DNA from 2 places in the Hydrogenophaga sp. T66 genome. Region 1 is predicted to be linked to the other one. Evidence: predicted binding sites of a transcription regulator. Region 1 holds the regulator's gene; the other holds the start of a gene.
The links. The regulator NrdR, encoded in region 1, represses ribonucleotide reductase genes. The targets are predictions, from matches to a motif close to CACNANATNTNGTG.
Positions count from the first base shown of each region.

Region 2: the regulator NrdR is predicted to act here: its motif matches at 3,798-3,811, upstream of AC2D80_RS10520 (ribonucleoside-diphosphate reductase subunit alpha).

Region 1 covers NZ_JBXVVX010000001.1:996,281-1,007,414, reverse strand. Annotated here, with positions in the region: gene AC2D80_RS04720 (transglycosylase SLT domain-containing protein) at 1-585, shown strand, start outside; gene glyA (serine hydroxymethyltransferase) at 824-2,068, shown strand; gene nrdR (transcriptional regulator NrdR) at 2,124-2,573, shown strand; gene AC2D80_RS04705 (GspH/FimT family pseudopilin) at 2,583-3,077, opposite strand; gene AC2D80_RS04700 (pilus assembly protein) at 3,116-6,412, opposite strand; gene AC2D80_RS04695 (pilus assembly PilX family protein) at 6,429-6,968, opposite strand; gene AC2D80_RS04690 (PilW family protein) at 6,968-8,119, opposite strand; gene AC2D80_RS04685 (pilus assembly protein) at 8,116-8,715, opposite strand; gene AC2D80_RS04680 (type IV pilin protein) at 8,709-9,059, opposite strand; gene ribD (bifunctional diaminohydroxyphosphoribosylaminopyrimidine deaminase/5-amino-6-(5-phosphoribosylamino)uracil reductase RibD) at 9,243-10,373, shown strand; gene AC2D80_RS04670 (GspH/FimT family pseudopilin) at 10,558-11,112, shown strand; gene AC2D80_RS04665 (type IV pilus modification PilV family protein) at 11,109-11,134, shown strand, end outside.
Region 2 covers NZ_JBXVVX010000002.1:313,834-324,967, reverse strand. Annotated here, with positions in the region: gene AC2D80_RS10525 (ribonucleotide-diphosphate reductase subunit beta) at 1-687, opposite strand, end outside; gene AC2D80_RS10520 (ribonucleoside-diphosphate reductase subunit alpha) at 804-3,650, opposite strand; gene ampD (1,6-anhydro-N-acetylmuramyl-L-alanine amidase AmpD) at 4,040-4,663, opposite strand; gene AC2D80_RS10510 (sigma-54-dependent transcriptional regulator) at 4,653-6,131, opposite strand; gene AC2D80_RS10505 (sensor histidine kinase) at 6,136-7,953, opposite strand; gene AC2D80_RS10500 (PP0621 family protein) at 7,958-8,200, opposite strand; gene AC2D80_RS10495 (cytochrome C assembly family protein) at 8,210-9,016, opposite strand; gene ffh (signal recognition particle protein) at 9,167-10,558, shown strand; gene AC2D80_RS10485 (hypothetical protein) at 10,617-11,134, shown strand, end outside.

The DNA.
Region 1 (11,134 bases):
CAGGCCAAGGTGACGCAGTGGCTGAGCCGCAAATACCGCGTGGCGCCCGAGCCGCTGGCCGCGCTGGTGGCCGAGGCCTTCGACATCGGCGCCCGCGTCAACCTCGACCCGACGCTGATCCTGGCCGTGATGGCGGTGGAATCTCGCTTCAACCCGTTCGCCCAGAGCCCGGTGGGCGCGCAGGGGCTGATGCAGGTGCTGACACGGGTGCACACCGAGAAGTACGAGGACTTTGGCGGCCACATGGCGGCCTTCGACCCGGTGGCCAACCTCCGCGTGGGCGTGCAGGTGCTCAAGGAAGCGGTGCAGCGCGCCGGTTCGATCGAGGGCGGGCTGCGGCTGTACGTGGGCGCGGTGTCCACCGACGGCAGCTGGTACATCGACAAGGTGCTCGCCGAGCATGCGCGCATCCAGAGCGTGGCGCTGGGCCGTGCGGTGCCCCGACCGGTGCCCACGCCGGTGCCGGTGCCGCCCACGGCAACGCCCATCCCGGTGATCCAGCCCGCGGCCAAGCCGACGGAGGCTGAGCTGGAGGCGGTGGTCCCCGCCACCGCACCGCCCGCCCCCACCTCCCTGCCCTCCTGAGCAGGCGCCGGGGACTTCGCCGACCGACGGCAGGGCTCAGGCTAAAATCCCACCCGTGCGCAACTGGCGATAGGCCGCCATCCCCCGGGATCGGCGGCTGACGTGGCCCCCCGCTCGACCCTCTGGTCGTCGGGACAACCACTGGGAAGCGCACCGCCTGAGCCGCTGGCCGGGCGTTCAGCCGTTCGCCTGGGCAGCCCTTGTCAACGCGCAAGGATTCACGTCTCACAGGACTGCCATGTACGACCGCCGCACCCTCATCGAACAGACCGACCCCGAGTTGTGGGCCGCCATCCAGGCCGAAAACGCGCGCCAGGAGCACCACATCGAGCTGATCGCCAGCGAAAACTACGCTTCGCCCGCCGTGATGGCCGCGCAAGGCACCCAGCTGACCAACAAATACGCCGAGGGTTACCCCGGCAAGCGCTACTACGGTGGGTGCGAAAACGTCGACATCGCCGAGCAGCTCGCCATTGACCGCGTCAAGCAGCTCTTCGGCGCCGACGCCGCCAACGTGCAGCCGCACTGCGGCGCTTCCGCCAACGAAGCGGTGTTCCTCGCCTTCCTCAAGCCGGGCGACACCATCATGGGCATGAGCCTGGCCGAAGGCGGCCACCTGACCCATGGCATGCCGCTGAACATGTCGGGCAAGTGGTTCAACGTGGTCAGCTACGGCCTGGACAAGCACGAGGCGATCGACTACGACGCCATGGAAGCCAAGGCGCGCGAGCACAAACCCAAACTGATCGTCGCCGGTGCCTCGGCCTACTCGCTGCACATCGACTGGGCCCGCTTTGCCAAGGTGGCGCAGGAGGTGGGCGCGATCTTCATGGTGGACATGGCGCACTACGCTGGCCTGATCGCCGCCGGCGTGTACCCCAACCCGGTGCCGCACGCCGATGTGGTGACCTCCACCACCCACAAGAGCCTGCGCGGCCCGCGCGGCGGCATCATCCTAATGAAGGCCCAGCACGAGAAGGCCATCAACAGCGCCATCTTCCCCGGCCTGCAGGGCGGTCCGCTGATGCACGTCATCGCCGCCAAGGCGGTGGCCTTCAAAGAAGCGCTGAGCCCGGCGTTCAAGGCCTACCAGCAACAGGTGGTGAAGAACGCCCAGATCGTCGCCGAGACGCTCACGCAGCGTGGCCTGCGCATCGTCAGCGGCCGCACGGAAAGCCACGTCATGCTGGTGGACCTGCGCGCCAAGGGCATCACCGGCAAGGAAGCCGAGGCCGTGCTGGGCGCCGCCCACATGACCATCAACAAGAACGCGATCCCCAACGACCCGGAAAAACCGATGGTCACCAGCGGCGTGCGCATCGGCACGCCCGCGATGACCACGCGCGGCTTCAAGGACGAGGAAGCCCGCATCACCGCGCACCTGATCGCCGACGTGCTGGACAACCCGCGCGACCCGGCCAACATCGAGGCCGTGCGGGCCAAGGTCAACGCCCTGACCGCGCGCTTCCCGGTCTACCGCTGATGGCTGGGCGGGCGGCGCTCCGAACCGCGCCCGCCCGCTCTGCTCGCCACGCGCCATGAAGTGTCCCTTTTGCGGTCATCTGGAAACCCAGGTCGTGGAGACCCGGGTGTCGGAGGACGCTGACTTCATCCGGCGCCGGCGCCAGTGTGGCCACTGCGAGAAGCGCTTCACCACCTACGAGCGCCCTGAGGTGAGTTTTCCGGCGGTGGTGAAAAAGGACGGCCGCCGCGTCGACTACATCCCCGGCAAGCTGCGCGCCTCGTTCGCGCTGGCGCTGCGCAAGCGCCCGGTGAGCACCGAGCAGGTCGACGCCGCCATCGAGCGGATTGAAGAAAAGCTCCTCAACCTCGGCGCCCGCGAGGTGCCGGCCTCGCGCCTGGGTGAGATGGTCATGCGCGAGCTGCGCAAACTCGACAAGGTGGCCTACATCCGCTTCGCCAGCGTCTACCGCAGCTTCGAAGACATCGACGAGTTCCGGGCGCTGGTGGACGAGGTCAAGCGGTGAGCCGCACACTCAAGGACAAACACCCGTCCTGAGCGAACTCACCGCAGCACGGCCCGAGGCGGTCAAACTGACCTCACGGCCTTGGCGATCGGCTGTTCTCGGCTGCGGACACAGACGGAAACTCGCGACCGTGGCTCCCACGCCCACCGCCTGAAACTCCACCATCCCCGGTGGCCCCTCCAGGGAGATACCCGCGGGTAGCGCCGCCTGCACCAGGATCACGGAATTGGAGCCGGGGTGCAGCACGATCCAGCCCTGCTCCCACCCGCCAGAAGCGGCGCATGTTGCGCCATCGACCGAGCGGCAAAGCCGCACCATGTCATTTCGCTTGATGGCTTCGCTGCGCCCGAGCTGAATCGACGCCAACAGGGTGTTGGCCAGGCTGGTCAGGCGCTGGCCAATGATCACGTTGCGAAAGCTCGGTGCCGCCAGCGCGAGCAAGACAGCCACGAGGGACACCGTCACCATCAACTCAATCAGCGTAAAGCCCCTGGACCGAGCCATGAAAGTGCCGCCTGATCCGGACCACGACATACCTGCGTTCACTGCCGGAGGAACCAGAAAACGCGGTTCAGCGGCTTCACCGAGGTGGACGGCTCCGGAGCCACCTGACTTTCCAGCGGCGATTCGGTGCGGCAGCCAATGCAAAACGAGACCACACGCCCATCTTCCAGCTTGACTTGGCCCCCAACCGGCGAAGGTGGCAGACCTCCGCCCGCGACCTCGCCGTAGGGCAGCGCTTCATTCGAGGCGCTGAACGCATTGAGGTAGTTGATGTTGTACACGCGGGTGGTGCCGAGGTTGGCTCGGCACGTTTCGGCATTGACCAAGGGCGCTTGGCTCGTGCTGAAAGTGGTCACGCCAAAGAGCGTCAACGCCGAGGTGACCACCTGCTCGCCCGAGGTCAGACCGAGGTACCACCCTTTCTTCGCCGACAGGGCGGCGTCGGTGGGCTTGATACCGGCTGTGATCGGTGCGAGTGAGTCGCGGCACAGCAGCGCGTTCCCGAGTCCGCAGCCTGCGGCCGTGGCCTCGGCATCCAGCCAGGAGGCATCACCCGGCCGGTCCTGCAGCATGAAGAAATGATTGGCCACGGCGCGCGTGGCCGCCGAGTCGGCCGTGGGCTTCTCGCGATCACCCGAACCGAGCAGGATGCTGTAAGTCACACCGTCATCGGCCGTGACCACGCTGGGCGCGAACATGAACTTCCGGGTTGAGGGGCGGAAGGAGCAATCACCTTCCGCGGGGTCGTCACAACCCAGCGCCGCAATCTTGCGGATCGTCCAAGCCGCCGACGCTCCAGCAAATCGCAACCGATACACGTTGCCGCCCAGATCAGCGGCATAACCCATGGTCACCCGGCCGGCGCCGTCCCGCACGAGGGTGACATCACCGATCACCGCACGGTCGGTGTCGAAGGCCTTCACGAGCGTACCGGCCACGGCATCGATCACATAGATCTTGTTGCCCTTGCTGGCTGCGGTGCAGCTGTGGTTCCGACGAGTCGTCACGCCAGCCACGGTGGTGATGGAATCGGTGTCTTCACATCGGTCATACCCCCCACCCGCGATCACCAGAGGGCTCGCGGTGGAGTACCCCTCGACGATCATGGGCTTCAGGGAAGACCAGGTTTGCCCCAAGCCGGAGAAGCCGGTCGAACATCCGGTGTCATTGCCGAGGTTGGGACAACCCCACCGCCACAGCAAGCTCGGCGACAGCGGATTGGTGACATCAAACGCGTAGATCACCCGCCCTCCACGGCGCAGGGTGACGAAGAGCAGCTTGCGCGGCGTGCCGGCCACGGTACCCTGGTAGGCGGTGATGGCGCCGTCCACCCCGTAATCCTTGGGAGCCCGGTTGGCGTCAGGCGCGCCGGGCAAGGTGATCGACGGCGCGTTGTCATAGAGACGCTTGATACGGCCGTAGAACTCCGGCGGCAGGAATGTCCACAACTCCGCGCCAGCGGCCACGGTGGCGCCACCCAGGGTTTGCGTCGCTCCTTGGCTGCCCGCGACTGCGCGCAGCATGCCGTCATTGCCACCATAGAAGACGACCACACTGGGCTGGTCGTCGGTGCCGTAGTTGACGGCCACAGGCCGGGAGTGGACGACATCGCCGTGAACGGAGGGGCGCATGGCGGTGATGGGCTTGACCAGCTCTGCATCGCCGTTGCGGTCGTTGAGGCCACGAGCCCAGTTGATGAGATTGGTCCGCTGGGCGGCGCCGCTCGCGCCCAGCAGCGAAGCCGTCACCGCGGTGTTGGCGTCATCGAACGAGGTCAGCGTGGTACAGGCATCGCCGGGGGCGCACGTGCGCACCACCCGGTTGGCGGGTGCCAACTGGCGGAGCCAGTGGGCCTGGGCGCCTTTCTCCACGATGTTGCCGTCTGGGGAGTTGGACACCTCAGTGGCGGGGGAGCAATCGCCGCGGGGTTGCTCGGACCAGTAATCGTCGGCTGTCGCTGGGGTCCAGAAGGACCGCGCGCAACCCGAAATGAAGCCGGTCTGCGGGTTGATGGCCGGGGTGCCGGTAGCGTCGACCGTGCGCAACTGGTTGTCGATCATGGCCAGCCGGTACTGTTTGAGATTCCCGTACCAGCGCGGCCTGAAATTCTCGTCAGGCCGGAACTGCCCCACGAAGACCTGGTTCAGATAAGAACCTTGGGTGTTGACGCTGACTGGAAGACTGACGGACGCGAATGCCGTGTTGACGGCGATGATGCTGTTAATCGCGGTGCTGAAGGCTGCGTTCAGCTCGTTGAAGTTGTTGGTGGGGAAGTAACCACCACCACCCACCTCCTGAGACCCGAGCTTCTCCAGGTGAGCAGCGTACTCCGCGTTGCAGGTGGGACCCAGTACACCGATGCTGTAGGTGTTGGTCCCTTGTGCCCGCAGGTAGGCCGCCCAGTTCAGCGCGTAAGCGCCCCGCCCTTCTGCGGTCTCCAGCACCACATTGCTGGCGCTGCAGCTGGTGCGGAGACTGCCGGTGATGGACTGGCGCTGCTTGTCCGTGGCTGGCGGGGACGCGTTTTTCAACGCGGTGGCGCTTTGCCCGAACAGCGGCAGCCTGGGGCTGTTGGCCTCGTTGGTGAGATCGCCCGGGGCGTTGTTGTTGCGGTAGGCGTTGCCGACGAAGATGATGCTCTTGCCGCCACACTGCGAGGGCGGCGCCACATTCGCGTAATTGCGCCCGGACACCCCCGTTCGCCCATTCAGGTAGGCCCAGGCCTCCTGCATCACCGCGCCATTGGCCGAGTTGTTGCTCGTGATCACGTAGTTGGCACCGTAAGCCGCGGTGGATTTCGCCCACTTTCGAATCCATTCGAGCACGCGGGGTGCGTTGGTGGCGTTAAACCGTGTGAACGGGAGCATCAAGCATCCCCCGGTGTTGCCAACGCAGCTCTGGGAAAAACTGTCGCTGGCTGCGTTGTAGGAACGCATGCCGGTGGCGTTGAAGCCCATCACCGCGATGTTGAACTCCGCCGCCCGCGCATTGGCCGCGCGGGCCGAGGCGGCGTCGGATTGCAGCTTCTTCAGCGCGCTGTACAAGGCGCACTGCTCAACAGCGGCCGCCGTGCCATCCAGCGCGGTCGGATGCGCTCCCGCACCAGAGGTATCCACCGCCCCGGTGGTTGGGTGGATGCTGCATCGCAGGCCCACCACGTTGGCCGCGAAGTTGGCACCGTTGTCCAACACCATGACGATGTTGGCGACGCCCCCCTCCGATCCTGCGCCAGCGGCAAAAATGTCAATGTCTTCCGCCCACAGGGCGGGTGAAGTGATGAGCAACGACGCGCCCAGCAGGACCAATGAAGCGCGGTAAGAGTTATTTCGGATCACGGAGGTCTCCCAGAGCTCAGGGTGGAATGGGTCCGCAGCGGGCGACCCGGTCGGACTGCGACAGACGACGTCGCACCCCCTGCCGGAGTTCAAGGGCTGTGCCTGTCGCAGCGTCGTTGACGACCGCGGTCAATTCGAAATCGACATCCCAGGTGCTTTCGGTGGAAATGGCAGGCTGGAACTCGACATCGCTGGGCGGCGGTGGTGCAGCACGGACTGCACGCAAGCACACGGGCTCGGCAACCTGAACCACGTAGCTGATGGGCTGGGTGTTGTCGTTGTTGAATGACACCGTCGTTTGATAGCCGCCTGGCGCGGCCGCGGTAAACACCTCGGCCGTGCTGATGAGCTGCTCCATGTAGCGGTTGGCCGCGGCGATGGCTTCACTGCGCGACTGCTCGTTGCCGACCGCCTTGGCGTTGGTCAGGCTCAGGGTGGATGCACTCACCACGATGAACGTGAACACCACCAGCACGATCAGGCTGACGATCAGCGCAGCGCCGCGGGCATGGCGCCGTGACGCCGGATGGGACTCCGCCGCGCGCGACCTGGGCATCACGGTGTCTCCCGTCGACCAGACACGTTGGTCAGGCGAATGGTCTTGCTGAAGACATGGCGGCGGATGTCATCGTTGAACGGCCCCATGCTCACGCCGCCAAGGTTGTACGTCTTGGTGTCCACATGACCGGGCGTACGCTGATCGGCGCGCACCAACACATGCACAGTCACCGATACGGCGTTCATCCATTGGGCAGCGGTGCAGGGCGAAGCCGTGGTGCAGCGCACATAAGCACCATCCGGGATGCCATCCCCTCGGTTGCGGGGACTCGTCTCGGCGCCCGCACTCGCCCAATCGATGGCCCGGGTGAAGTCGACGGCCTCGCCGGCATCGCTCACGGTGTCAAAACCGTAGGCGATGCGAATCGCCTCCACGCCATCAATCATGGCCTGCGCCGACTCATGGGCCGGCTGCCCGCCGACCACCCCGAAGTCGGAGCGCATCAGCGTCGGAACGCCCGATACATCACGGACGTAGTAAATGCGCGAGACAAACTGCCGGATCTCAGAAGGGCCGTCACAACGCACGTTCTGGAAAGCCAGTCCACTGATCCCAAACTGGTAGCCGAGTGCGCCGAGCGTTGAACCGCAACGCTGTACCTGGACAAAAAGCCGCTGGTTACCGGCCGGCGTCGCGGTGAGACAGTTGGCGCCACACTTCTGGGCGTGGCGCAGAAAAATGATGTCTGAGTCAGGACGCGGGTTTTGAATTGGCCCACCAGCGCCCGCGCAGACCGGGGCGGGGGGCGATGACGCGGGATTGGGGATGTCGATGCTGTGCAGGGCGATCCCGACCAAGTTGTTTCGATCCGTGGCGGTCCAGCTGCCAAACGGAGCACAGGGGTCGGCCACGGCCGACGGAACATCGTCCGGCACATCGGCATTGATCAGGTCATCAAAGCGCGGAACAAAGCCGCCCCAGTAGCCCGCATGGACAAGGTCAGCCTCTAGCAACTGGAGGGTGTATCGCCCGTTTTCGATCAATCGGTTGGAGACGCTCAGTGCTGTGTTGTTTCGGTTGATGTTGATCAGCAGCGTCACCAAGGCCGCCACCAGCAGCAACCCCAGCGCCACCGACACCATCAACTCGACCAGGGTGAGTCCCGCCTGAGAACGGGTGCGCGCTCCCAACGGCTTCCTGGGCTTCACGACGCCGCTCCCAGGTTCGCGATTCGCACGATGGTGGTGACATAGCGACGACAACGGTCTTCCACGCAGCCGCTTCCATCCGCAGCGTCATACTGATTTACGCCACAAGCGATGGACGAGGGAGGGGCCGACAAGGGCGTCAGCCCCTGCCACACCACGGTCACCCGGTACTCCACCGAAGGTTCCAGCTCTTCAATACAGCCGCGCCCGCCGATCATCGCGCCCACCCGCTGCGTGCCGCCCTCTTGCGTTTCAGACGCACCCTGCAACGCGGCACACCAAGCGGCGAGGTCGCGACTGACCAGCGTGGCGTTGTCGCCCGGGCACGTCATGCCTGCGCCGAGGGGAGCTGCGGCGGTCGCTTGTCCGGCGTATTGCGCGGCCGATTGGCGGTTCAGCGCCAATCGGTGTCCCATGTCACCCACCAGAAGCAACGCTTGGCTGCGCTGGTACGACTCCACCTCCGAGGTCTGCAGCCGGGCATGCATTCCGCCCAAGCCCAGCAGACCCAACAAGATGAGCACCACCGCCACGAGGACCTCAATCAACGATGTACCCCGCTGGCTCACGGCAAAGCGGCTTTCGATCGTCACCATTTCTCGGCCGGCGTCTTTCTTCCCGCGCTGTTCAGGGCGAGAACACCATCGCGGATCTGAGGACCGATGGGGCTGAAGGCGATGACAAAGCTGGGGGCCGGGCCATTGCCCAGGGTCACGTCATACGTGTACCGAGCGGCCACATCCTCGGGCAACCGGTAACCACTGCTCTCCAGCGCAGCCTTGGTCGCGTAGGCGCGATTGGCCAGCAAGAACTGCTGCTGCCGGTTGGCCAGATCCAGCATCTGGGCTTGTGCCGCCGCCCTGTGCCCCCGGATGACATGCTGCTGGTACGAGGGATAGGCGACCGCCGCCAAAATCGCGACGATGGCCACGGCGATCATCAACTCGATCAAGGAGAAGCCCCGAAACCTTGGAAACCTCATGTGATGCCCCTTTACAGTTCGATGCTAGGTTGCGGCGCAAAGCAGTCCCGAGCGGCCTAGACAAGCGGGCCATATGTAATACCGAATGGCTATTTATGGGACATTTTTAGCATCAAAGTGAACATTCCTAGCTCCAATCCGATGCGGGACGCGCTCACCTTGGCGGCCAGCGCGATCAACCTGTCCAACCCGAACCCCAGAGTGGGCTGCGTCATCGTGGGCGCGGACGGGCGCGTGCTGGGCGAGGGCCACACGCAGGCCGCCGGCGGTCCGCATGCAGAAATCGTCGCATTGCGACAGGCACAGGCCGGCGGCAATTCACTGCGCGGCTCCACCGTGTACGTCACGCTCGAGCCCTGCGCGCACCACGGACGTACTCCGCCCTGCTGCGACGCGCTGATTGCAGCGGGCGTGACCAAGGTCGTGCTCGCCACCATCGATCCCAATCCGCTGGTGGCCGGGCAGGGGATTCAGCGGATGACCGCAGCGGGCGTGGAGGTGCTGGTCCTGCCGGCGAGCGACCCGCTGGCTGTTGAATCACGCGAACTCAATATCGGATTCTTCAGCCGCATGCTGCGCCAGCGACCCTGGGTGCGGGCGAAGGCGGCCATCTCCCTGGACGGCAAGACCGCCCTGGCGAATGGGCAGAGCCAATGGATCACCGGAGAGGAAGCCCGATCAGACGGCCACACCTGGCGGGCGCGATCTTGCGCGGTGCTCACGGGGGTTGGGACCATACGGGAGGACGACCCCCGCCTCGATGCCCGCGTGCCCGGTCTGTCGCGACAACCCCACCTGGTCATTGTCGACAGCCGCCTCGAAACACCGCCCACAGCCCGCGTGTTCGATCCGTCCTCCAGCGGGCTTGCGCGCGAAGTCTGGATGTTTCACGCGAGCGCCGCGGCAGAGAAGGCCGTCCCGCTGGCGGCGCGCGGTGCGGTGCTCACGGAGTGCTCAGGCCCTGGAGGAAAAGTCGGGCTTTCTGCCATGCTGGAGACACTTGCCGTTCGTGGCGTGAACGAACTCCACATCGAAGCCGGTCATGCCCTCAACGGCTCTCTCTTGCGAGAAGGCCTGATCGACGAATGGCTGATCTACCAGGCTCCCGTGCTCTTGGGCGACGACGCCATGGGCCTGGCCCGATGGGCAGGACCGCCGTCACTGGACAGTGCATCCCGCTGGCGCTTCCTCTCTGCGGTGGCTTTCGGCCCAGATATGCGCCTGATCGCCCGCGCCGTCGGACACGACGACTTCCTCAAGCGCACGCCCTAGTCTCCACCCCGGCGCGTCAGGGGCCGCTGCCGGCCAAAAATCCCGTGCGCTTTCGCACACCTGCCACAGACCCATCCCTCGACGGCAGCGTTGAAGGGATGAGCGCATCCGGGTTTGCATGTAGTTCTTAAAAATTAACTCTAGAATCGATCGACACCTTTAGTAGTATTTTGGTGATCGATCCATGACCATCTTTGCAACACAACACGCTGTCTCCACGGCCGGCCCGGCCCGGGGGGTAACGCTGATCGAGCTGATGGTCGGGGTCGCGGTACTCGCGGTACTGCTGACGCTCGGTCTGCCGTCCTTCCAGGATCAACTGGCTTCCTGGCGGCGGGACTCGGCCATTCAGGCCTTCACCAACCATGTGCAGATAGCGCGAACGACGGCACTGCGCACATCACGGCCCGTGGTCATGTGCACGAGCAGCGACGGACAGGGCTGCGACAACACCGCCTCCACCGGTGACTGGCGGCAAACCTGGCTGGTATTCGTTGACACAAACGGCAACGGCGGCTTGGACGCGGGAGACCGGCTGGTGGCGGTGCGCGCACCCCAGTCTGGTCTGGACCAAATGGCAGGCAATGCCGCGCGAGGCCGATTGGCGTTTCGACCCTCCGGGCTGCTGGCCAGCGGAAGTACCACCATCACCGTGGTCGCCTCGTCAGCGACTGACAACGTCTCACCCATCGCCATTCGCGTCAACACGGTCGGACGCGTCTCGGTGGGGATGCCATGAAGACACCGCTGGCGATCGGTCG
Region 2 (11,134 bases), on a different contig from region 1:
CAGCTTCTGGTCGTTCTCGGGCGTGCCGGTGTGGAAGTTCGGGTCCATGATCGCGTCGATGAACGGGATCAGGAACTCGTCCTTGTCGCGGATGGACTGGACTTCGTTGTAGGCGTTGAAGATCTCGCCTTCATCGAGGCCCAGCGACTCCACGATGTACTGGTAGGCGTGCGTGTGGATCGCTTCCTCGAAGGCCTGGCGCAGCAGGAACTGGCGGCATTCGGGGGCAGTGATGTGACGGTAGGTACCCAGCGTGATGTTGTTGGCTGCCAGCGAGTCGGCGGTGACGAAGAAGCCGAGGTTGCGCTTGACGATGCGGCGCTCGTCTTCGGTCAGGCCGTTCGGGTCTTTCCAGAGCGCGATGTCGCGGCTCATGTTCACTTCCTGCGGCATCCAGTGGTTGGCGCAGGTGGCGAGGTACTTCTCCCACGCCCACTTGTACTTGAACGGCACCAGCTGGTTGACGTCGGTCTGGCCGTTGATGATGCGTTTGTCCGCGACGTTGATGCGGCGGTGCTCGTCCGCGGCTGCCGGCGTCGGCGCCACGGAGGCCGCGGGTTGGGGAATCGTCGGGGTGACGGGGGCGCGCTCACCAACCGGTGAGGTCTGCAGGCCCGGGGTCGGCGTCGGCCGGGGGCTCAGCGAGGGCTTCGAGACGGGTGTGACGTTGTCTTCCCAGGTCAGCATGGTGGCTTGTCCAATTCGGTGGATTATCAAAGTGTCGGCATGAAATGCAAAGCCGCGCGCGCGCGGGGCGGGGCGTTGTGTTGCGGTGTCGCATCGCCCCGGACCTCAGCGCGCGTTCACTGGCAGGCTTCGCACCCCGGATCGTCGATGGCGCAGAACTTCACATCGGTGGCGGGTTCGGCCGCTGCGGATGCGGCGGGCGCACTAGGCGCCACGGCCACGGCGTTGAGCTGGCCGGTGCGGCCGGTCGACTTTTCGACCTGTGTGGCCGAGGTGGTGCGGAGGTAGTAGGTCGTCTTCAGACCGCGCAGCCAGGCGAGCTTGTAGGTCTCGTCGAGCTTTTTGCCGGAAGCGCCGGCCATGTAGATGTTCAGGCTCTGCGCCTGATCGATCCACTTCTGGCGACGCGCCGCCGCCTCGACCAGCCACACCGGCTCGACCTCAAAGGCCGTGGCGTACAGGGCCTTGATGTCCTGGGGCACGCGGTCGATCGGACGCAGCGAACCATCGAAGTGCTTGAGGTCCATGACCATCACGTCGTCCCACAGACCCAGGCGCTTGAGGTCCTTCACCAGGTAGCTGTTGATGACGGTGAACTCGCCGGAGAGGTTGGACTTCACCGAGAGGTTGCCGAAGCAGGGCTCGATGGAGGCGTCCACGCCGATGATGTTGGAGATGGTGGCGGTCGGCGCGATGGCGACGCAGTTGGAGTTGCGCATGCCGTCGCGGGCGATCTTGGCACGCAGCGCGTCCCAGTCGAGGCTGCGCGAGCGGTCCACGTCCACATAGCCGCCGCGTTCCTGCGCCAGCAGGTCGAGCGTGTCGGGCGGCAGGATGCCCTTGTCCCACAGCGAGCCCTTGAAGCTGCTGTAGCGGCCGCGTTCCTTGGCGAGTTCGGTGGACGCCCAGTAGGCGTAGTAGCAGACGGCTTCCATGGAGCGGTCGGCAAAGTCGACGGCGGATTCCGACGCGTAGGGCACGCGCAGTTCGTACAGTGCGTCCTGGAAGCCCATGATGCCCAGCCCGACCGGACGGTGGCGCAGGTTCGAGTCGCGCGCCTTCTTCACCGCGTAGTAGTTGATGTCGATCACGTTGTCGAGCATGCGCATCGCGGTGGTGATCGTCTTCTGCAGCTTGGCGTGGTCGAGTTCTTTGCCGTTGGCGCCGTCCTTGAGGTGGCGGTGCAAGTTGACCGAGCCGAGGTTGCAGACCGCGGTTTCGGCGTCGCTGGTGTTGAGGGTGATCTCGGTGCAGAGGTTGGACGAGTGCACCACGCCGGCGTGCTGCTGGGGCGAGCGCACGTTGCAGGCATCCTTGAAGGTGATCCAGGGATGGCCGGTCTCGAACAGCATCGACAGCATCTTGCGCCACAGGTCGGTGGCCGGCACCTTGCGGTAGGGCTTGATCTCGCCGCGCGCGGCCTTTTCTTCGTAGGCCACGTACGCGCGCTCGAAGTCGGCGCCGAACTTGTCGTGCAGGTCGGGCACGTTGGACGGGGAGAACAGGCTCCACTCGCCTTTTTCCAGCACGCGGCGCATGAACAGGTCGGGAATCCAGTTCGCCGTGTTCATGTCGTGGGTGCGGCGGCGGTCATCGCCCGTGTTCTTGCGCAGTTCGAGGAATTCCTCGATGTCCAGGTGCCAGGTTTCCAGGTAGGTGCAGACCGCGCCTTTGCGTTTGCCGCCCTGGTTGACGGCCACCGCGGTGTCGTTGACCACCTTCAGGAACGGAACCACGCCCTGCGACTCGCCGTTGGTGCCCTTGATGTGCGAGCCCAGGGCGCGCACGCGCGTCCAGTCGTTGCCCAGACCGCCGGCGAACTTCGACAGCAGCGCGTTTTCCTTGATGGATTCGTAGATCCCGTCCAGGTCGTCCGGCACCGTGGTCAGGTAGCAGCTGGAGAGTTGCGAGCGCAACGTGCCGCTGTTGAACAGCGTGGGCGTGGACGACATGAAGTCGAACGAGGAGAGCACCTCGTAGAACTCGATCGCGCGCGCTTCGCGGTCGATTTCACCCAGCGCCAGGCCCATGGCCACACGCATGAAGAAGGCCTGCGGCAGCTCGATGCGGGTCTTGCGCACGTGCAGGAAATAGCGGTCGTACAGGGTCTGCAGGCCGAGGTAGTCGAACTGCAGGTCGCGCTCCGGCTTGAGGGCGGCGCCCAGGCGGGCCAGGTCGAATTGCAGCAGGTCCGGGTTCAGCAGCTCGGCTTCCACGCCCTTCTTGATGAAGCCGGGGAAGTAGTCGGCGTAGCGCTGGCCCATCTCGGCTTGCGGGACCTCGTCGCCCAGGATCTCCTTGACGATCGTGTGCAGCAGCAGGCGGGCGGTGGCGTATGTGTAGTCCGGGTCCTTCTCGATCAGCGTGCGCGCGGCCAGGATGGCGGCCTTGTACACCTCGTCGATCGGCACGCCGTCGTACAGGTTGCGCTTGGTCTCGGCCACGATCGGCTCGGGCTTGACGTCGGCACCCAGGCCGGCGCAGGCCTCGGTGATCAGTCGGGTGAGGGCCGACACGTCCAGCGCCACGCGCTGGCCGCCGTCCATCACGTGCAGCACCGGCTCGGCCGGCTGGGCGGTGGTGGCGGCCTGCGCGGCGCGTTCGGCGGCGCGACGCTCGCGGTACAGCACGTAGGCGCGGGCGACTTCGTGGTGGCTGCCGCGCATCAGGCCGAGTTCGACCTGGTCCTGCACGTCTTCGATGTGGAAGGTGCCACCGCCCGGGCGCGAGCGCATGAGCGCGCGGACCACGGCCTGGGTGAGTTCCTCCACGGTCTCGCGCACGCTGGCGGAGGCCGCGCCCTGCGTGCCATGCACCGCCAGGAAGGCCTTCATCAGAGCCACGGCGATCTTGCTGGGCTCGAACGGCACCACGGCGCCGTTGCGGCGGATGATCTGGTAGTGCGCCAGCGCGCTGGCGCTCACGGCGGGCGCGCTGGCGCCTCCGAGGCTGGGCGAGGGCATCGCGGCGGCGTGGGAAGGCGAAGGGGTGATGGACGCGGTCAGCATGGTTCCTCTGTGTGTTGTTTGTTGTGGCCTGGAGGGGCGACGGTCGGGCTGCGGGCTGGGCATGGGGCCCGGGCCAACCGGTCGCGTGCAATCTCAGGCGCACACTATATCTGGTGTGCCAGGGGGGAACAAGGCACTAGCGGTAGTGTTTCGGGGTCGTTGCGCTGCACCACGATCGGGCGCATTTCGCAGGGCAAAAAGCCCCGGGTGAGGGCCGCAGGCGCGACGCCGTGGGCGGGCTTGCCGGCGCGTGATGCGGGGCCCGAAACGCAGCAACGGCGGGGCCTTCGGGCCGATTTGGGCGCGCAGGCCGCACGGTGTCTGGCGCGTCGCGAGGCGGGGTGTCAGGCCGGCTGCGGCGGTTCACCCGCGGTGGAGGCCACCACTTCGGGAAAACACCCGGCTGGCCAGCCCAGGTCATGTTGCAGTTGCACCCACTCGAAACCGGGACCGGGGTCGTTTTTCCGGCCCGGGGCGATGTGTTCGTGGCCGGCGATGCGCTCGATCGGGTGGCGCCGGGCGAGGTCGCGGCACAGGGCGGCCAGGGCGCGGTATTGCGCCAGCTCGAAGCGGTCGCCCTCCAGACCTTCCAGTTCCACGCCGATGGAATCGTCGTTGCGGTTGTCGCGCCCGTCCCAGTGGGAACGGCCGGCGTGCCAGGCCCGCGCATCGGTGTCGACAAACTGGATCAGCGTACCGTCGCGGCGGATCAGGAAATGCGCCGACACCTGCAGGCCGCGGATGGTCTTGAGGTAGGGGTGCGCGTCCCAGTCGAGCGTGTTGGTGAAGAGGCGTTCGATCGCGTCGCCGCCGTATTCGCCGGGCGGCAGGCTGATCGAGTGCACCACGATCAGGTCGATGCGGGCGTCGGCGGGGCGGGGGCCGTGGTTCGGGGAGGGGCAGCGCCGGGCGCGTTGCAGCCAGCCGTCCACCCAGGCCGACGGCGGTGGGCTCGGGTCAACGCTCATCGTCGTCACCCTCGCCCGGCATGGTGATGCCCAGGCGCTGGATGCGGTAGCGCATCTGGCGCAGGTTCAGGCCCAGCCGGGTGGCGGCGGCGGTGCGGTTGTAGCCACACTCGCGCAGCGCCTGCAGCAGCACCTGGCGTTCCTGTTCGTCCAGAAAGCGTTGCAGGTCGGACGGCAGCGCGGGGGCGAGGTCGTCGAGACCGACGGGTTCGGTGTCGGGGTCGTCGGCCTCGCTGGCCGGGGCGATGCCGGGGCTGCCGGCGTCCTCAAAATCCGCCAGGGTGAGGCGGTCGCCGTTGCCCAGCGCGAGCGCGCGCTGCAGCAGGTTCTCGAGCTCGCGCACGTTGCCCGGCAGCGGGTGCGCCTGCAGCCAGCGCAGCACATCGGCGCCCAGCGTGGGCATCGGCTGGCCACTGTCGTCGCACAGCCGACGCAACAGCGCGTCGATCAGGAAAGGCAGGTCCTCGCGGCGCTCGCGCAGCGGCGGCGTGCGCAACGCAATCACGTTGAGGCGGTAGAACAGGTCTTGCCGGAACTGGCCGGCCTGCACGAGGGCCGCCAGGTCGCGGTGGGTGGCGCTGACCAGGCGCACGTCCACCGACTCTTCCTGCACGCCGCCGAGCGCACGCACCTGTCGCTCCTGGATCGCGCGCAGCAGCTTGGCCTGCATGGCCAGTGGCAAGTCGCCAATCTCGTCGAGGAACAGCGTGCCGCCGCGCGCGGCCTGGAAATAGCCGTCGCGGTCGGCGCTGGCGCCGGTGTAGGCGCCCTTGCGCGCGCCGAAGAACTCGGCTTCGATCAGGTGCTCGGGGATGGCACCGCAATTGACCGCCACGAAGGGGCCGTCGCGCCGGTGGCTGCAGGCGTGCACCGCACGGGCCACCAGTTCCTTGCCGGTGCCGGACTCGCCCAGGATCAACACGGGCGCCATGCTGGTGGCGACCTTGGCGATCCGGCCGCGCACCTGCTCCATGGCGGGCGAGATGCCGGCCAGGCGGGCCAGCGCGGCGTCGCCGCCGGGCGCGGGTTGGGCCGACGAGGCCTCGCGCGCGGAGCCGGGGGTGACCCGCGCGGCGGGGCCCGTCGGCGTGGGGCGGTGGCTCAGCGCGGCGCGCACGGCGGCGCGCAACTGCTTGAGGTCCACCGGCTTGGTGAGGTAGTCGAAAGCGCCGGCCTTCAGCGCCTCCACCGCGTTCTCGGCCGAGCCATAGGCGGTGATCACGATGCAGCGTTCGCCGCGGGTGGGGTCGGCCAGTTCCCGCACGAGCGACAGGCCCAGCCCGTCGGGCAGGCGCATGTCGGTGATGACCACGTCGAAGCGCTGCGCGGCCAGCAGGCGACGGGCTTCGCCGAGGTCGCCGGCGCTCTGCACCGCGTGGCCTTCGCGCAGCAGGGTCAGCTCATACAAGGTGCGCAGGTCGGGCTCGTCGTCGACGACGAGCAATCGGGGGCTGGCGTCGGAGGTCATGGATTCAGCGGGGGGCCGTGCCAGGCTGGCTGGGATCGGGGTCGAAGATGGTGCCGGGCGTGGCGTGGATGTCGCTCTGGTCGTACGGCAGGCTGTGCTGCGTGGCCAGCGCACCGCGGCCGCTGCGCGGGCCGTCGCCGGCACGCATCAGCGGCGCGGTGATGTAGAACTCATTGCCCTCGCGCTGATCGAGCCGCGTGCGCCGGTACGCGATCTGCGCGCCATAGCGCTCGCACAACTCGCGGCACAGGTACAGACCGAGGCCGCTGGAGCGGCTTTCCGACGAAAAGAAGGGCTCAAACAGGTGCCGCTGCACGGTGGGTTCCAGCGGCGCGCCGTCGCTCCACACCGACAGGCGGATTTCGTCGGTGCCGACGGTCTGGGTGATGACGCGGATCGATCCGGCCTCGCCGCTGGCGAAGCGCACCGCGTTGTCGAGCAGGTTGACCAGCAGGCGGCGCAGGTGGTCGGGATCGAAGCCAATGCCGGCATCGGCGGCGTGGGTGTGCAGGGCCAGTCCTTTGCCCAGCGGGTGTTGCCGCGACCATTCGTTGACCACACGCCGCACGGCCGCGTCCAGCGGCAGAGGGGGCACGCGGCTGTCGATGGGGGTGGGCTGCGCCCGTGCCACGTTGAGGATGTCGTCGACGATCCGGGCCAGGCGCTGCGCGTTTTGCCCGATCATCTGGGTCAGCCGCTTCTGGGCCGGCTCGCGCACCTCTTCATCCAGCAGGGCGTTGGCCTGCGTGATGGCGGACAGGGGATTGCGGATTTCGTGGGCCACGGCGGCGGACATGCGGCCCATGGCCGCGAGTTTCTCGGTGCGCACCCGCGCCTCGACCTCGCGCTGGTCTTCCAGGAACAACACGCACAGACCGGCGCGCTGGTGTTCGGTGGGTGTCAGGTGGGTTCGCACCTGCACGCGCTGGCTCGCCCGGTCTTCGTGGGCGATCGTGGCCTCGCCGGTCAGCGGCTGGCCACTGACGAAGGTCTCGGTCACCAGCAGCGACAGGTGGGCCCACGCGGCCTGACCGGAGAGCAGCAGCCGCGCCCCCTCGGGGTAACGTTCCCCCATGAGCATGCGCCGGGCCGCGGGATTGGCGTTGCGCACCACGCCGTGCGGATCGACGACCAGCACGCCGATGTCCAGGCTGTCGATGATCAGTTCGTTGACCTGCGTCTGCGCGCGGGCGGCGGCCTGGCTTTTGGCGGCCACCGCCTCCTCGCGCGCGAGCCGCAAGGCCAGCTGGTGCGCCAGCACCGCCACCAGGAAGAATCCCATGCCGGCCAGACCGGCCTGCAGGAAGCGCGTGGTGCTGATTTCGCTGAACAGCGGCGCGCTCCACCAGGCGTCCGCGAGCATCGTCAGCGTGGCCGCCGCGGCCGCCGCCAGCCCGAGGATCAGGGGGCCCAGAATCGCCCCCAGCAGCACGGGCAGGGCGAACAGCGGGGTGAAATTGATGGAGCTGGTCTGCCAGCCCTGCAGCACCGCGAAGACGGCGAGATCGACGCCGATGGTCAGCAGCCAGCGCCACTGGCGCCCGCGCGAACTGCCGCCCGGCGGCACCCACAGCATCACCAGGCAGGCCGCCACGTGCAGGCCGCCCACACCGAGCAGCCAGGGCGGACCGCCGGTGCCGGTGAAGACCACGAAGGCTTGCAGCGACAGCAGCACCACGGCCACCGCCAGCCGAGCCCGCATGAAGGCGACCCACAGGCGCGCGGTCGCCGGTGCGCGGGACACCCCCGCGCTGGGCGGACCGGCGGGCTCCATCACCGAGTGCCACGACGGCTGGAACGAGGAACGTCCCTCTCGCGCCATGGCGTCAGCGCCCGTCGTCGTGCTGGGCGCGCCGGTGTTCGGCGCTGCAGTAGTGGGCGCCGCTCTGGCCAGGCAACGCATCGGCCTGCGGCAGGTGGGTGCCGCAGTGGCGGCAGGCCACCATCAGGGCCGGCGTGGCGTCCGCGCGGGGGCGGGGCGGCGGGGCAGGGGCATCGTCGCGGCGGCGCGACTGCTTCCAGACGTACACCGCCACAAGCACCACCACGAGGACCAGCAGGTACTTCACCGCGGCTCCTCAGGCACCCGGCCGCTGCAGCAACACTTCGAGCACGAAGCGCGAGCCGACATAGCCCAGCAGCAAAAAACTGGCGCCGAGATACAGCGTGCGCACCGCGGTGCGGCCGCGCCAGCCGAGCCGCCAGCGGCCCCACAGCAGCACCCCCATCGTGGCCCAGGCCAGCACCGAAAACACCGTCTTGTGGTCCCAGACCCAGCGGTGGTTCAGGGAACTCGTGAACCACCAGCCGGCCAGCAGCGTGGCGCTCAGCAGCACGAAACCCGCGCCGACGAAGCGGAAGGTCAGGCGTTCCAGCGTGAGCAGGGGCATCGCGGCCTCGGACGTGGTGCCGCGCCGCATGGCCGCCTCGGCCCGCTGCATCAGCCACGCGTGGCCCACGGCGGCCGCGATCAAGCCGTATGAGGCGATGCCGAGCGCCCAGTGCAGCGGCATCCAGCCCGAATGCACGTGCGGGTACTGCGCGCCCGGGAAGGCCACCGCCAGCAACACCGCCGCCGCGCCCACGACGGCCAGCGTCCAGCGCGCGCGCAACTGCGGGTACAGGCGACTCTCGATCAGGTAGACGGTCAACACCAGCCAGGCCGTGACCGACAGCGCCGGCGCGAAGCCGAAGCGCGCCGGCTGCTCCAGCAGGCCGGCGAGCAACACCAGCAGGTGCAGGAACCACGCCGCAGCCAGGAGGTTGCGCGCCTGGGCGGCGCTGAGTCGCGGATGCGCCCACGCGAGCAGCGCATACGCCAGGGCCGAGGCGCCGGAGAAGACGGCGGCCGGCCAGCCGATGGCGAACAGGGGCAACTGGTTCATGCGGGTGTGGGCACCGCCGTCCGGGCGGGGGCGGGGCTAAAATCGTCGGCACAGTTTATACGGCTGCGCCGCGCCCGCCGGGCCCCGGCACCGCGGCCCGCCCCGCGCCCTCCCGCGGGCGCCTCTTTCCCCCTCACCGCGAGCCCACCCATGGCCTCAGCCCTGTCCGAACGCCTCTCCCGCATCGTCAAGGAAATGCGCGGTCAGGCGCGCATCACCGAGAGCAACGTCACCGACATGCTGCGCGAGGTGCGCATGGCCCTGCTGGAGGCTGACGTGGCGCTGCCGGTGGTGCGGGATTTCATCGCGCGGGTCAAAGAAAAAGCGCTGGGCGCCGAGGTGGTGGGGTCGCTCACGCCCGGGCAGGCGCTGGTGGGCATCGTCAACCGCGAGCTGGCGGCGACCATGGGGGCGGACGATGCGGCCGGCCCGCGGCCGGTGGCCGAACTCAACCTCGCGGCCCAGCCGCCGGCGGTCATTCTCATGGCCGGTTTGCAGGGCGCCGGCAAGACCACCACCACCGCCAAGCTCGCGCGCCACCTGATCCAGAAGCGCAAGAAGAAGGTGCTCACCGTTTCTGGCGACGTGTACCGCCCCGCCGCCATCGAGCAGCTCAAGACTGTCACCGCGCAGGCCGGGGCCGAGTGGTTCCCCAGCACGCCCGACCAGCAGCCGCTGGACATCGCCCGCGCCGCGCTCGACCATGCGCGCCGTCACTATTTCGACGTGCTCCTGGTCGACACCGCCGGCCGGCTGGCGATCGACGAGGCGCTGATGCGCGAGATCCAGGGCCTGCACGCCGCGCTCAACCCGGTGGAGACGCTGTTCGTCGTGGATGCCATGCAGGGTCAGGACGCGATCAACACCGCGCGCGCCTTCAAGGAGGCCTTGCCCCTGACCGGCATCGTGCTGACCAAGCTCGACGGCGACTCGCGCGGTGGCGCGGCGCTGTCGGTGCGGTCGGTGACCGGTGTGCCGATCAAGTTCGCCGGTGTGAGCGAAAAGATCGACGGCCTGGAGGTGTTTGACGCCGAGCGTCACGCGCAGCGCGTGCTGGGCATGGGCGACATCGTTGCGCTGGTCGAGCAGGTGACCGCCGGCGTCGACATGGCGCAGGCGCAAAAGCTCGCGGCCAAGGTCAAGGGCGGCGGCGAGTTCGACCTCAACGATTTTCTCGACCAGATCCGCCAGATGAAGCAGATGGGCGGCCTGTCCAGCCTGATGGACAAGCTGCCCGGCAACCTGGCGGCCAAGGCGAGCGAGGCCGACCTGAACCGGGCCGAGCGCGACATCCGGCGCAAGGAGGGCATCATCTGTAGCATGACGCCGCAGGAGCGCCGCAAGCCTGAGCTGATCAAGGCCACCCGCAAGCGCCGCATCGCCGCCGGCGCGGGTGTGGCGGTGCAGGATGTGAACCGCCTGCTCAAGGAGTTTGAGCAGATGCAGGACATGATGAAGAAGATGAAGGGCGGCGGCCTCATGAAGATGATGAAGCGCATGGGCGGCATGAAAGGCATGCCCAAGCTGCCCGGCATGGGTTGACGCCGGTCAAGCCCGCTGCGGGCCCGCGCCCCGATACTGCGGCGGCGAGGAGGGCGCGATGGCGGACGGCTGGATTCTCTGGATCGAACTCGGGCTGAGCGCGGCCGCGCTGGCCCTGGCCTTGTGGCTGAGGCCGTGGCGCATGCTCGGCGGTGCGCTGCTGTCGCCAGCGCTGGCCGTGGTGGTGCTGCTGCCCCTGCTCTGGAGCCTGCCGGCGGCGCTGCCGGCCGGGTTGCCGCTGCGCGTGTCGGGGGCCTCGGCGGTGGTGCTGATGCTGGGCTGGCCGCTCGCGGTGCCGGTGCTGTGGCTGGCGGCGCTGGTGACCTGGCTGGTGGGCGATGCGCAGGTCGGTGCGCTGGCCGCCCAGCTGTGGTGGCTGGGCGTCCTGCCGGCCACGCTGGCCGTGGCCCTGGGCGCCGCGCTGCGGCGCTGGCTGCCGCCCAACCCGTTTGTCTACACGCTGGGCCGCGGCTTTCTCGGGACCGCGGCGGTGGTGTTTGTGAGCGGGGCCGGCCTGCTGGCGGCCCACCCGCTGCAGGCCGATCAGGCGGTGGTGGCGATGTGGCTGTTGGCCTG